DNA from 2 places in the Lacrimispora sp. 38-1 genome. Region 2 is predicted to be linked to the other one. Evidence: a T-box and tRNA genes for the amino acid it is inferred to sense, from the RefSeq annotation. Region 2 holds a T-box; the other holds one or more tRNA genes.
What was found. A T-box is a leader RNA that pairs with one kind of tRNA and senses whether it is charged. The one in region 2 lies ahead of proS (proline--tRNA ligase), so its partner is inferred to be a tRNA-Pro.
Positions count from the first base shown of each region.

Region 1: it has a tRNA-Pro gene. The T-box ahead of proS (proline--tRNA ligase) is inferred to sense a tRNA for this amino acid. The anticodon was not compared.

Region 1 is NZ_JBANEW010000083.1:48,336-56,053, forward strand. Features, by position in the region: gene V7D18_RS23270 (aminopeptidase P family protein) at 1-446, opposite strand, end outside; gene lpdA (dihydrolipoyl dehydrogenase) at 436-1,875, opposite strand; gene V7D18_RS23280 (Cof-type HAD-IIB family hydrolase) at 1,875-2,669, opposite strand; tRNA gene V7D18_RS23285 (tRNA-Pro) at 2,797-2,870, shown strand; tRNA gene V7D18_RS23290 (tRNA-Val) at 2,946-3,018, shown strand; gene V7D18_RS23295 (hypothetical protein) at 3,150-3,470, opposite strand; gene V7D18_RS23300 (four-helix bundle copper-binding protein) at 4,546-4,887, opposite strand; gene V7D18_RS23305 (ACT domain-containing protein) at 5,200-5,565, shown strand; gene V7D18_RS23310 (S8 family peptidase) at 5,653-7,317, shown strand; gene V7D18_RS23315 (DUF5684 domain-containing protein) at 7,423-7,718, opposite strand, start outside.
Region 2 is NZ_JBANEW010000095.1:14,227-21,944, reverse strand. Features, by position in the region: gene V7D18_RS23815 (CCA tRNA nucleotidyltransferase) at 1-155, opposite strand, end outside; gene proS (proline--tRNA ligase) at 190-1,623, opposite strand; T-box leader at 1,804-2,010, opposite strand; gene V7D18_RS23805 (M20 metallopeptidase family protein) at 2,100-3,191, opposite strand; gene V7D18_RS23800 (HD domain-containing protein) at 3,181-3,762, opposite strand; gene V7D18_RS23795 (AI-2E family transporter) at 3,759-4,874, opposite strand; gene V7D18_RS23790 (RluA family pseudouridine synthase) at 4,973-5,674, opposite strand; gene V7D18_RS23785 (nitroreductase family protein) at 5,664-6,419, opposite strand; gene trhA (PAQR family membrane homeostasis protein TrhA) at 6,620-7,267, shown strand; gene V7D18_RS23775 (pyrimidine/purine nucleoside phosphorylase) at 7,326-7,643, opposite strand; gene V7D18_RS23770 (GIY-YIG nuclease family protein) at 7,718-7,718, opposite strand, start outside.

The DNA of each region.
Region 1 (7,718 bases), on a different contig from region 2:
CGCTGCTCCCAGATCTGATCCACAAGGTCCTCTTCATAGGCCAGAGTCACATGCTTATCTGCCAGTTTCTCTTCAAAATCCTGTCCCTGGCGGCAGTTTACAACACGCCCGTCAAAGCCCAGTTTGCCGCCTATTGGCAGTACTGCCTCTAAATAATCCAGGATATCAGGGACTCCCGGGTATCCCATCTTTCTAAGTTCCACGCCGGTGCCGGAAAGCTGCATTCCAGCCTGAACAAAATATCTTCCGTCTGTCCACAGACCTGCTTCGTCCTTTGTAATCACTGCGGTTCCTGCCGAGCCGGTAAAGCCTGTCATAAATTCTCTGGCTTTAAAATACTCTCCGACATACTCTGATTCATGAAAATCAGAGGTTGGAATCATATAGGCGTCAATATGGCGCTCTGCCATTAAGTCTCTTAACTGTTTCAGTCTCTCACTTATCATTGCCTGCTTCTCCTTTGGTTTCAAAATAATTTTCTATGGCTTCTGTGATGCCCTCGCTGTATGTGGGATGGGCACGCATGGCCAGCCGAAGCTGACTCGCCGTCAATCCGTTGGCAATTGCAGTTGCCATCTCGCTGATCATGTCTGTTGCTCTGGGGCAGACAATCTGGGCTCCAACCAGTGTACCGGAATATTCTTCAAATACCAGATGAACAAATCCGTTCTGCCTGCTGGTGATAATGGATTTCCCGTTTCCACTCATGGAATAGTGACCGCATCGCACATTCATATTGTTTGCCACAGCTGATTCCCGGGTAATTCCCACAGATGCTATCTCAGGTTCTGTATAAATGCAGCTGGGAACTACCGGCAGTTTCACAAACATTCCGTTCGGCACAACAGAAAGCCGGATGGTATGCTCCGCTCCTGCGATCTTTTCCACCACATAGGTTCCCTGTGCAGCGGCAACATGTGCCAGCAGGATATCCGACGCCACGTCTCCTATGGCATAAATACCGGGTTCACTGGTCTCAAATTCTGAATTCACCTTTAAACGGCCATGTTCCATCTTAAGACTTACATCTTCCCCCAGAAGGCCATCCAGGCAGGGCTCTCTTCCTGCTGCAATCAGAATCTGTCCTGTACGAATGGTCTGCTCTTGTCCATCCATCTCAAAAACGCAGGACAGCCCGTGATCTTCCTCTTCCCTGATTTTCTTAATATTCACCATGCAGTGAACTGTAATTCCTCTTTGCTTCAGCTCTTCTTCCAGCGCCTGGGACACTTCAGAATCCATAGGTCCAAGCAGATGGGCTTTCCGTTCCAGAATCGTCACATTGGAACAAAGTGCACTGAAAATGGTTGCGAATTCCACACCGATAACCCCTCCTCCAATTACGAGAAGCCGGTCATAATTCCAGGTATCCGACGCCAACAGACGCTCACTGGTCAATACTCCCGGCAGATCTGCACCGGGGAAATCGGGAATTACGCATTTCGCTCCTGTTGCTATGATGAGATGCTCTGCTGTATAGTAATCCTTTCCTTCCGGACCATTGACTTCCACCGTTTTATTTCTTCTAATGACTGCTGTTCCGGTAAGTACTGTAATATTTTCTGCTTCAATCAGGTCTGTAATGCCCTTTCGGTAAGATTTTACTGAACTTTTCTTATATAGCTGCATTTTCTTAAAATCAAAGGAAATAAAATCCGTAGATACACCAAACTCATCACAGTTTTGCAGTTCTTTAAATTTACTGGCGGCATGAAGAAGCGATTTTGTGGGAATACAGCCTTTGTTCACGCAGGTTCCCCCCAGCTTTTCCTTTTCCACAATTGCCGTCTTAAATCCCAATGAAGCAGCTTTTAATGCAGCAGTATACCCGCCCGGTCCTCCTCCTATAATTATGATATCAAAATGTATCGCCATTAAATCTCCTCCTGCCGGATCATTTTAAAATGAAGGCAGGCGTTCTTAATTCCATCCTGGTCGATGGGATCTGTAATATAATCGGCTGCTCTCTTCAGCTCTTCCATTGCATTGCCCATGGCAATTCCGATTCCTGCTGCCTTCACAATATCATAATCATTCATGCTGTCTCCAAATGCCACCGTCCTTGAAAGAGGAATCTTATAATATTCGCAGAGTCTGGCAAGCCCCACTGCTTTTGATGCCTTTCGTTCCACTACATCTGCACCTTTCTTATCCGCAAACATATGAACGTGGATCTCCGGGAATTCCTCCTCCATCTTTTTTGCACCATCTTCATCTCCGATGAAAGCCATGGTTCTCACATCAAGCTGTACAAGCTTTTCGGCATCTGCAAAGTTTCTTCGGCATTCTCCCCATAGCTTTCTGTCGTGTTCCGCCACTGCCTCCGGGTTTACATAATAGTCATATTCCCCTACGGTAGTACCAACACTGTAGGGTGTGCTCTTTGCATAGGAAAGAATCTGCTTTAAAAGATTTTTATCAAAGGTGTGCTCATATATAACAGTCTCTCCCACAGTCACCTTGGTTCCATTAAGATGAATAATTGCCTCCGGCCGTACCTGGTCCCGTATTGCAGTACTGAATATGGAATCCATGTCTCTTCCGGTTGCCAGCACTATGGTGTAATTTTCTCTCAGTTTTTCGATTGTCTCCATCGCACTTGCAGGAATCGACCAGTCTTTATGATCAAGCAGCGTCATGTCTACATCAAAGCTAACGATTGGTTTCATCTATTTTCACCTTTTTTTCTTCCTGATTAGTCTTGTCTGTTCCATCATATATTAAATTTTGAATTTTTTCAACAAATATGCTTTACCAATTGGAAATTTTCTGCTATAATGTCTGAGTGTCAGGAAACGGAGTATGGCGTAGCTTGGTAGCGCGCTCGGCTGGGGGCCGAGAGGTCGCAGGTTCAAATCCTGTTACTCCGATTGACAATTGCGATATCAGTACCGGCTTTCCAAGCAGACAGGAAACCGGTGCTTTTGGTTTACTGATAAATGTATGGAGACATAGCTCAGCTGGGAGAGCATCTGCTTGACGTGTAGAGGGTCGCAGGTTCGAGTCCTGTTGTCTCCATTATTTTTGAACCCTGGTAATTACGAGAATTCCTTGTAAATACTGGGGTTTTTCTATTTTGAGGTCTACAATAATTTGCTTAATAAAGCATGGATATACCCATAAATACAACACGATATCACACGAAACTACTATCTGAAAATGATATAATTCACTATATTTAAGGCAGGTCCATAATGTCGGATACCTGCCTTTTGTATTATCCCGGATTCTAATATTGGAAATATATTTCCGTCTGCATCCTTTTCACTAATTAAGACCAATCCTTTGCTCAGCGCTGTAACTTTTCCTTTGCTGGTTACGTTGGCTATTGAAGAATCCATAGGAGCCCATATGTATTCACCACTGTTTATCAGGATCCCGATCAGACCGTCATTGCTGCCGATCATAGTCTCAAACTTCCTACCTGCATAAACCTGGACAGTGACTATCTGTTTATCTAAAAGCTTCATGCTGCACCTTCTTCCTTGCGGGAGGCATCCTGCGCTTCGTATCCGGACACAGGCTCGTGTATGTATAAGCTGGCATTGTCCTGAATGGGTCATAACCGGCGGTGCTTTTATAGCTGCATCCGCCTTCGCCTGTATACGGCTGTTTACGCTTGCTCTGTCTGCTCTGCAGTCTTTTGATGATTTTCTCGATGTATCACTCCTCTGGAATTTTCTCTTAACCTGCTTAAGATACCTTTAATTAAATCCGATAATCTAAATGTATTATTTCAAAATATTTAAAGGGTAGGTATAAGTATGGAAAATGAAAATGTTTTAAAATTTGGATTAGGCATTAAAATATGGTGCGTAATCAGTATTTTAGGTAGTATTTTTAGTTCTTTAACAAATTTAATTTATGCTAATTACAGCGTAGCTGTCGCATGTATTGCTACTGTGATATTCTACATTTGGCTGCTCTTAAGTAAAAAGCGAATAGCATTTTACTTGATTGTTTTCGTAGCTGTCGCGCGTCTCATAATAGACCTTATTGTACTAAAAACCCCAATGGCGTTCTTGGGATTGGGTAATTGTTTAATTACATATGCTTTTCTGCATAAATACTGGAAGCAAATGAAGTGATTTTATTCTTACACGTACCCTGCTATTCTGCTTACAGGGTACGTTTTTTAATTAAAATTTCAGTTTATATGACTTTCTAGTAGATTTAACAATCTGTCTTGCATATCGGTTGTCGTGTCCACACAGCCGCATTCATTATTTTTCCTACATCATTTTCAGTAAAAACTGGTAAGTACAGGAATTTCTTGTACTTACTGGTTTTTTTATTTTAAGTCTTATAGTAATTATACTGTAATAATTTGTAGTTTTATGTCGTATTTTCAGACATTAACAATCTATCCACAATTATTTCCACATTACCGTGGATAACTGTCATATTGGATAAAAAAAAAGACGGGATTGACCGTCTCTGTTTGTAACCAAGAAAATAAAATTACCTTTCTATTATAAAAGGTCACATCCCATAATAAAAAGCTGCCAACTTTGTTGACAGTTGGCAGTTTAATATTAATAAAACTTACATTCCAGACATTTTTCTACACTCATCTGCACATGTCTGGCATTCTTTTGCACAGTCTTTGCAGTGCTGATCCTTAAACATATTACACTCTCTTGCGCAGCTATCACAAATCATTGCACAAATTCCACAATGCTCTTTCGAGTATTGTCCGTTCATCGACATCATAGACACTGACATCTGACACATCATTGCACATTCAACCAACATACTGACACAGTTCTTTCTTTCATTTAAATCAGGCTCATTTAAACATGCATGAAAACATTCATAACATGCCTGTGCACATTTTGCACATGCGTCAATACACGATTGATTCTTCTTGGTTTCCATTGTTAACATATCCGTTACCTCCAATTATTTTAATCAAAATTTATTATCTACAAATTCTCCAAAAATATTAGAGGTAATTTTTTTATTCAAACCATCAATTTTATATTCTCAGCGTATGCTGCTCTCTTTTTTGCGTAATCCTGAAAAGATAAAAGTACTTGACCTTATAATAAAATTGTAGTAAATTAAATACAATCAAATTCATATTTATACACGCAAACTTTGCCGCCGGGTAAAGTACAACACAAGCGTTCAGATTTCATACCGTTAGGCCATTGAAGGTGTGATATTCTGGACCTTTTTTTATGAGGAGGAAATAAAATGGATTTACAGATCATTGACAGGAAATTTTCAGTATGCAAAGTAAACGAGGTAAGTGCGGACCTATTAGAACATGATTTCACATTTATCAGTAAGACTGATAACGAGTTATCGGTGATATGCGAAACGAACCATGTACCCAATATAAATATAACCGCAGAACATGGCTGGACCTGTTTTCGGATTGCGGAGGATGCATCATTTGAAAAATACGGCATGATTGCATTTTTATCCAAAATTATAGCCGATGAGAAGACCTGTATTTTAGTTGTGGCTACTTATGATACTGATTATATATTTTTAAAAGAAGAAAAATTAAGTGACGTAAAAAGGGCTTTGCTGGAAAATGGCTGTAAGTTTATCTGATTCCGGTGTTTTTACTTATTGAAACGAATACAACGCCCCCCGCAGCATACTATATAACATATGTTGTAAATGGATGGGATGCCTGTCATGCAAAAAATATTGGATGAAAATTATTACGATTTTATAATTGATAACTTTATAGCCCCTGCATATAACACGGGAGATAACATTACATTGCTAAATGATACCCATTCACTGCTGCATATCTCCAAAAGTGTCATGGGCGTTTGTGACTTAGGCCTGACCCCATATTACGCCTTCCCAACTGTCTATACCCTTACTTCTTACGCCAGTGAGGAAAATTCGTCCGTCCAGACAGCCATGCCTGAAATTGACTATAATCTGCTAGGACAATGTACGCTCGTTGGGATAATTGATACCGGAATTGACTATCAGCATCCTGCATTCAGGAACGAAGATGGCAGTACTCGCATCTTCTCCATCTGGGATCAGACTGATCAGAGCAGTACTCCCCCTGAAGGCTTTACATTCGGTTCCGAATACAGCAGACAGCAGATCAATGCCGCACTGCTTTCAATTGACCCCTTATTTCTGGTTCCCACTTCAGATACTGACGGGCACGGAACAGCAATTGCCAGTATCATTTCAGGCAGTATCCATTCTGCTAATTCCTTTAGCGGGATTGTTCCATACAGCCAACTGGTTGTGGTGAAGCTGAAACAAGCCAAACAAAACCTTAAAAATATTTTCTTTATACCAGAAGACAAACTATGTTTTCAGGAATCCGATATCATACTGGGAATCCGTTATCTGATTACCATCGCAGAGAAAATGGCCCGCCCCCTTGTCATCTGTCTTGCAATGGGAAGCAGCCATGGAAGCCATGACGGGCAGGGTGTAATGAGCGAGTATCTGGAATATCTTGTACGCTTATCCGGTATTAATATTTCCATTGCTGCCGGGGATGAGGGAAACCGGAACCGGCATTATTTTGAAAACGTTAACTCAGCTCCGTATGGAGCCGCTTTTCAGCTGAATGTTGGTGATGAAAAGTTTGCAATGGAAATCTGGCCCAGTGTTCCCGGAAGACCTTCCATCGAGATCATTTCTCCAAATCAGATGACAACCGGAAGAATAGAACCTTCATTTGAAGAATGTATTAAATTCTCTTATGGCCAGAGTTCTGTCTGGGTAAATAATATTATTTTTGAGGAAGAAACCGGAGATCAGTTAATTCTCATTCGCTTTGAAAACCCTGAACCGGGAATTTGGTCATTCCAGCTTGAAAGCACGGAAGGCCAGCCTTTTTATCTTCATTCCTGGCTGCCATCTGGTAATCTGATATCAGATAATACCTATTTTCTTAATGCAAGTCCGGATGTTACCATAACAAATCCCGGGAACTCATACAGTACTCTGACTGTCTCCGCTTACAATCAGTTCGATGACACCATATTAGAGCAGTCCGGAAGAGGCTATACCAGCCATGGACTGGTCAAACCTGATGTTGCGGCTCCCGGCTACCGGGTCCCCTGTGCGATTCCAGGAAACCAGTACGGAACAATGACCGGAACAGGGGCTGCTGCTGCACATGCTGCAGGCGGAATCGCCATGGTCATGGAATGGACCATGTGCAAGGGGAATTACACCAGACTTACGGGAAAACAGATTAATCGCATGATTGTCCGGGGCGCCCGGCGCAGCAATTCCTATTTCTATCCCAATAACGTCTGGGGCTATGGGCAGTTAGATGTCAATGAGATCATTAGCCGGCTTATTAAGATTTTATAATTTTCCTGTGAACTTCTCCAGGACATATTAAGCCCAGACCATACTTCATCCATCAAAAAAAAAGAGACGGTAACAGTAACCGCCCCCTTGTAATGTTCTAAAATTTTAAATCTTTTGTGGTCCTATGTACTCATCGCTTCCAAATGCCAGTATTGGGAAGAAAATTACTGGTAACAGAATTAAACCAACGGTGAAACCACCGCTCTTTCCAAACGCTTTCGAAATATTAATGCAGTAAACGATGTGCAGAATGAATGTGCACAACGCTCCAAGACTATTCAAGCCTCCGACTTCAGAAGTCCTTCCAATAAAATTAATTACTGCTATAACTAAAAAAGCAATAAAGTAACCCAGATTTCCGAAAACGACATTTGATCTGACGTAAATATTGTAAATCGGAA
Region 2 (7,718 bases):
TGTTCTGGTTTTGCCGAGGTGGTGATGTCCCAGTCCTTTGGTACCCGTCCAAGCAGGCTGTCCCTTACACATCCACCCACCGCATAGGCTTCAAATCCATGGGTATTCAGTTGTTTTATGATCTTTCCTGCTGCATCTGGTACCTGAATTGTTATCACTGCATTCCCTCCTGCATCTCTTATTTCCTGATTAATATGCTCTGCCCCAGTAAACCATCTTAACTGCCGGCTTGCCGCAGCAAATACAGGTATCGGACAGATGGTCCTGCTTAAATGGCATACATCTTGATGTTGCGCCTGTAAGCTCCTTGATCTTATCCTCGCATTCCTGGCATCCGCACCACATAGCTTTTACAAAGCCTGGCTTTTCTTCCACGGTTTTCACAAAGGTGTTCATATCCACAGCCTCATAGGTATGGGCATCCCGGTGGGCACGGGCACGGTCAAGCATGTCGCTTTGAATGGAGCTTAAAAGCTCTCCTACTTTTTCATTTAATTCATCTAAGGATACTGTTAATTTTTCATGAGTATCGCGGCGGACAAGAACAGCCTGATTTTCAGCAATATCTCTCGGTCCGATCTCAACACGCACCGGAATTCCACGCATCTCGGATTCGCTGAACTTCCAGCCTGGACTCTTATCAGAATCATCTACTTTTACCTTATAATTAGAAAGAACTTTCTTTAATTCATATGCTTTCTCCAGAACGCCTTCCTTCTGCTGCTGCACAGGAACGATCATTACCTGAACCGGAGCAATTCTTGGAGGAAGCACAAGCCCGTTATCATCTCCATGAACCATAATAATGCCGCCGATCAGTCTGGTACTTAGTCCCCAAGAGGTCTGGTGTACGTACTGAAGCTTATTCTCCTTATCAGAATACTGGATTTCAAAAGCCTTTGCAAATCCGCTTCCGAAGTTATGGCTGGTTCCGGACTGAAGTGCTTTTCCATCATGCATCAGAGCCTCGATGGTATAAGTAGCTTCTGCTCCGGCAAATTTCTCCTTATCCGTTTTCTGACCGCGAATAACTGGCATTGCAAGCACTTCTTCGCAGAAATCTGCATATAAGTTAAGCATCATTTCTGTTCTTTCAGCTGCTTCTTCAGCTGTGGCATGGGCCGTGTGGCCTTCCTGCCATAAGAACTCTCTGGAACGAAGAAATGGCCTGGTTGTCTTTTCCCAGCGTACTACGGAGCACCACTGGTTATAAACCTTGGGAAGATCCCGGTAAGACTGAATCTCTCTGGAATAAAAATCACAGAATAAAGTTTCAGATGTAGGTCTTACACAGAGCCTTTCCTGCAATGGCTCAAGTCCGCCATGGGTTACCCATGCTACTTCCGGAGCAAATCCTTCCACATGGTCTTTTTCCTTTTCTAATAAACTTTCCGGAATGAACATAGGCATATATACATTCTCCACGCCCGTCTCCTTGAATCTGGAGTCCAGCTCCTTCTGAATGTTCTCCCAGATAGCATAGCCTGCAGGTTTAATCACCATACAGCCTTTTACACTGGAGTAATCGATTAATTCTGCTTTTTTAACTACATCTGTGTACCACTGTGCGAAATCAACATCCATGGATGTGATCGCTTCTACTAATTTCTTGTCCTTAGCCATGATAAAACTCCTTTCATTATTCCTGCCCATGTTTTTTGGGCATAAAGGGATACCCGAAGGGTATTTCATTATTCCTGCCCACGTTTTTTGGGCATAAAGGGATACCCGAAGGGTATTTCATTATTCCTGCCCATGTCCTTTGGGCATAGAGGGATACAAAAAGAGCCATCCAATCCCTAGAAAAGGGACCGAACAGCTCGGCGGTGCCACCCAATTTAGCCGCTGCTTTCATGCGGCTCACTTTTAATCCGATAACGCCGGACAAGCGCCGCAGTTTACTGCGGGACTCCGAGGCAGGTTGGGTCATGAGTGGTATAAAGGCTTTTCAGCTAAGGGCCTTCTCTCTGGAATACATCATCACTTATTAATCCTCTTCAACGTCGTATTTACTATTGTTTTTATAGATCGTATGGTTGATTTTACGTTATTTATAAATGTTTGTCAAGAGGCGGACAATTCATTTTCCCAGACATTTCCTACAAAAGTGCCGCAAAAGCCCGTACAGCAGCTTCCGTAATTCCATCCGGGAATTCATAGGCAGCTGTATGAAGACCCGGACAGTCCTCTCCTGCTCCCACACCGAAAAACATACCGGGAGATTTCATTAAATACCAGCCAAAGTCTTCAGACCACCGAAACGGCACATTTTCTTCCAGATAAGGAACTTTGTTTTCCTCAAATCTTCGTTTACAGGCCTCAGCCATATCAGTTTCGTTGTATGTATCCGGGAATTCATCAAGAATCTGGTACTGAAACTTTAATCCGCCCTCAACCGCACGTTTTTCAGCCAGAGAAAGTATGGAAGACTGAAACCGGTTAAGTTCTGACAGACGTTCTGCGCGAATGGTTATTGCCAGCTTCCCGTCAGAAGGAGATACGCCGAAGTTTTCTCCCCCTGCCTTCACTTCTATAATCGTTGCAAGCACTGTACCATGAGAACCAGCCTTTTCTGTCAGTGATGGAAGACTGCTGATTAACTCAGCGATCAGCCAGGAAGGATTGATTCCCTCCTCCGGATAGGCAGCATGGCACTGCCTGCCTTCAAAGTTGAGAATAAGTCCTCTGGAAGCACATGCAAAGGTTCCCTTTATTACCACTGCCTTTCCGGCGGGATACCCGGGAAGATTATGAAATCCATAAATCTCACGGATTCCCTTTTCCTCCAGAAGTCTGCTACAGACTTTGGCCCCCTGTCCGGTTTCCTCTGCCGGCTGAAAAACAGCATATATATTACTTCCGGTCTTTTTCCCCTCCAGAAGAAGGCACAATCCCGCTAATACGGCGCTGTGTCCGTCGTGTCCGCAGCCATGAAAAAGCCGGTTATCCTCCCCCATCACTGCATCCATGTCTGCCCGGAATGCCTTGCTGGTCCATGCTCCCTCCTCCTCATGTATGGCATAGAACCACGTATCACAATCTACAATGGTAAGAGAAGTCCGGTCTTTTAAAAATTCTTTCAACCGCTTCATGGTTTCCTTCTCCGCTCCCGATTTTTCCGGACAACTGTGAAGTTCTTTTCTCAACATTTTTATCTCACTGATTATCTGTTCATATGTATTATATTTCACGTTGGCCTCTCACTTCCTTCTCCATTATCTTTAACGTATGCTCTCTTACTTTGTCACGGAGCTGCTGTGTCTTTTCAAAATGTCCGCAGACTTCATTCCCATAGGTTAAATTAAGCTCGTATTCCAGAGGCAGCCACGTTTCGGGACCTGCTTCATTATGCTGTATTAACGTTTCGGTCTTATCAAGAGCCTTTACAAGAATTGCTTCCTCCGAAGTAAGATCCGACAGTTCTTTAAACATTGCCAGATAACCCGAAGCAAGGGAACCGGGCAGTTTTTCCAAAAGCGTCTCAATGGCACCGGCTTCTGTCTTTTCATCTGCCTCCGTTTTAAGAAAAGCTGGAATATCTCCCGTCAAAGCCTCTCCCCAGTCATGAATCAGGCACATGCGTATAACCTTATTCATATCAAGCTCCGGAAAATCCTCTTCCATCAGCATAGCCAGCACAGCCAGCCGCCAGCTGTGCTCTGCCACACTTTCCTGCCTTCCGTTTGTCGACCAGTTATGGCGGGTATTACATTTTAATTTTTCCAGTATTCCTAAAAATTCTATCAGCTGATCCGGATTCATAGTGCATCTCCCCTTTCATCTTTCCTGCCTTTCTTTGGGTCATTATAGCACGTTCCTCCATAAAGCTCTACGATATCTTCGATAATCAGAAGTCCGATGGGGCCAAGGATAAATCCTAAAATACCAAAAAGCTGCAGTCCTACATACATAGACACCAGCGTTTCCAAAGGCGTCAGCCCCACTTTACCTCCCATTATTTTTGCTTCCATGATTTCCCTCACAAAATAGCAGATAATATAAATAATAATGAGGCCTATTCCTGACAGCCAGTTTTTTTCAATCAGTGAAATCAGGGCCCAGGGTATCAAAACAGTTCCGGTACCAAATATAGGCATGGCATCCAGTAATCCGATTATGATTCCCAGCAAAATAAAATAAGGGTTTTTCAAAAGAAACAACCCGACAGAGCAGATTATCATCGTAAAAAGCATAATGGCTCCCTGAGTCTTCAGCCAGGCACTTCCTACCGTCATCAGGCGGTTGCCAAGCATTGCATACTCATAGCAGAACATGGAATTATCCCGCCGGGTGCGGATATCATCCATCTCCTGAAGGGATAAAACGGTTGCAATCAATAAAATTACCAGAATGACAGTCAGCTGAACGACCCATTTTAAAACCGTCATGGAATTTGTCATCAGAAATGGCATTGCCCTGCTTTTTATAGCTGCTTCACCGCCGGTTAATATATCGCTGACCACATTCACCATGTAACCATCCGGGAGTTTTAGAAACCGTTCCACAAAGCAACAGTTTGCCATCAGCCAGGAGTTTATACCGTCTAAAATCAGAGGAAGGTTTTTTAACAGCAGCCTTGCTTCCATAAAAAGCTTTCTGCCTGCAAAATAAAGGAATACTCCAAGCACAATCATAAAAAGAAAAATTTCTACTCCTCCGATCAGTGCAAGAGGCAGAGATATCACTCTTTTTTTATAATTAAACCTTGTTTTTCTCTCAATCCAAAGCGCAGAAGGGCGGAGGGAAAGTGCAAATACATATGCAATCAAAAAGGGAATCACAAGAGGCAGCAAAAATCGAAAGCTTAAATAAACTGCCCCTGTAACTCCCAATATTAAAATTGTTTTCTTCAGTTTCCTGCTCGGTTTCTCCATGGACTCACCTGTTTCTGATTTGTACTTCTTTTGTACAAGGATTATTATTGATCAAACGGCGAAAAATATGCAGAAACTCAAATAGTAAAAAATTCCTTTTAAAATGCAGCCTGCCAGGAAAAATATTGAAACATGCCTTCATTCGGTTTTATGGAAAAAGTCATTTTCTTTCTCGATAAAGGATGTGTAAATGTAAGTCCAGAAGCAAACAGGGCAACATTTCCTTTTGCTTTGGAGTCCTGAAATTCAGGATTATATTTACGGTCTCCCCAAAGGGGTGTGCCATGGCCAGCCATCTGCACGCGGATCTGGTGGTGACGGCCGGTCTTCAACCGTATCTTAAGAAGACTCAGTTCTCTGCCTTCCAAATTAATACAATCCACAATCCAGTAATCCAGCTCTGCAGGTTTTGCACTTTTTATCCCCTTTTCCACAATTTTGGAAGAATTATTTTTTCCGTCTTTCCACAAATAATCCACGTAGGCGCCAAAGTTATCCACAGGTTTTCCACAAACAACTGCATAATAAATTTTCTCCATCTGATGCTCAGAAACCTGTCTGCTTAAAGCCTCAGCGGCTATTTGGGATTTTGCATAGACCATTATCCCCCCAACCGGCTTGTCCAGTCTGTGGATAACTCCTACATATGGCTCCCCTTTCTTTGTGGATAGTGTGTTGATATGTTTCTTTATTTCACTAACCATATCCGGTTCAAAAGTCTTTCCCGACTGAGATTCAATTCCTGCTGGTTTTTCCACCACAAGAATCTCATCATCTTCAAATAATATATTAAGCTTCATCTGTCTGCCGCTCCTCTTTTTCCCACTGATCCATCATTGCCTTTACAGAGCGGCTCATCTCTCTGCTGAAATCACAATTCCATTTGCGGCTGCAGAAGGCCCGGATCCACCGTTCAAAATCTTCGCCCCTGTCAGTGACTTTATTTAATTCAGACTCAAATCTTTCCGGCTCCATCCGGCGGTAAGAATTTTCAAAAACTACCGCTTCTGGTCTTAGTCTTTTCGGCTTTACTCTGTCTAATTGCTGCTGAACGGGATAACCAAAAACTACCATTGCCGCAGGCACTGCATACCTGGGAAGAGAAAATAATTCCCGGTGAGTTTCGTACTGTTCTAATATATCCCCAATATAACAGGAGCCGATTCCCATGGATTGTGCTGCAACCACCGCATTCTGTGCCGCTATTAACGCATCGTCCGCTGCCAGCATAAAATCTCCCATTCCAGGTGCCCTTACTGTTTCCTCATACTTGCAAAACAGGTCATACCATTTTTGATAATCCGCCACAAACACAAGTACCATGGGTGCCTGGGCAATAAATGGCTGATTGTCACAGGTCACAGACAATTTCTTTTTTAATTCCGGATCCGTCACATCTATAATGGAATATAAAGTCATATTGCCTGCAGTCGGAGCCTGCAGGGCCACTTCAATGATTGCTGCCTTTTTTTCCTGCTCAATCTGCTTCTCTTCATAAACACGGACAGACTTTCTCTCCATCAGTTCCTTCACCGTTTTATTCATTTGATTATCCCTCTCTTTGCATGACTTTTGTTTTATTGATTATATTTCATACTTCCAATAATAGCAATGAAGATTTTTACTTTGAAACTCAAAAAATACTTGCATTCTTTTTCGCAAAAGTGTATAGTATATAAAAAGATATAACGTAGTTTTCAATACTACGTCACAAGTTTTTAATTCTCATGCAAGGAGGTTTCATTATGAACATAAAAATTAAAGATCCAGTCAGTGCAGGCACTCATTTTATAGCCATGCTTCTGGCCCTGATCGCGGCAACTCCTCTGCTTATCAAAGCTTCTGCAGACGGAGAACTTCATCTGGCATCCCTCGCGGTATTCAGTATCAGCATGGTTCTTCTCTACGCCGCCAGCACCATCTATCATACCCTTGATATTTCTCCAAAGATTAATAAGCTGTTGAAAAAATTAGATCACATGATGATATTTATCCTGATTGCGGGAACCTACACTCCGGTCTGTCTAATTGTTCTGGGTGACAAAACCGGTCTGGGCCTCCTTGCTCTTGTCTGGGGAATCGCCATATTAGGGATGGTAATCAAAGCATTCTTCGTGATGTGCCCAAGATGGTTTTCCTCCGTAATTTATATTGCCATGGGCTGGATCTGCGTCCTGGCTTTCCGTAAGATTGTTTTAGCTCTGCCTCCTGCTGCCTTTATCTGGCTTTTGGCAGGCGGACTGATCTATACGATCGGAGGCGTCATCTATGCATTAAAGCTTCCTCTGTTTCAATCCAGGCATAAAAGCTTCGGCAACCATGAGCTTTTTCATCTGTTTGTAATGGGCGGGAGCTTCTGCCACTACATCCTCATGTATCAATTCGTAGCTTAGGATAAAAGAAAGAAGACTGAACGCATCCTGCTGTATGCCCGCCAGTCTTCTTTTTTGTCTATTCCTTTATATAAGAACAGCAATAATCCGTTACTTCATCAGTTGAAACTTTAAATTTACTGTTTGACGGTACTGTAAAAGACTGCCCTGCCTCGTAAATTTCCCAGTTATCACTATCCGGCAGCAATGCTTCCAGCTTACCGGCAAGAATTTCCATCAATTCCTGATCTTCTGTACCAAACTCATATTCTCCCGGCAAAATTATTCCGAGTGTTTTCCTGGAGCCGTCCTCAAACAAAACCGTACGGCTAGTTACCTTACCGCCATGATAGACATTTGCTTTCTTTATTACTGTAACACGTTCAAACTGAGCCATTCCAGATTCCTCCGTCAATATACTGTATCCTAAGATTTGATAATTTAATATACTAAAGTAAGAAAGTAAAAAAGT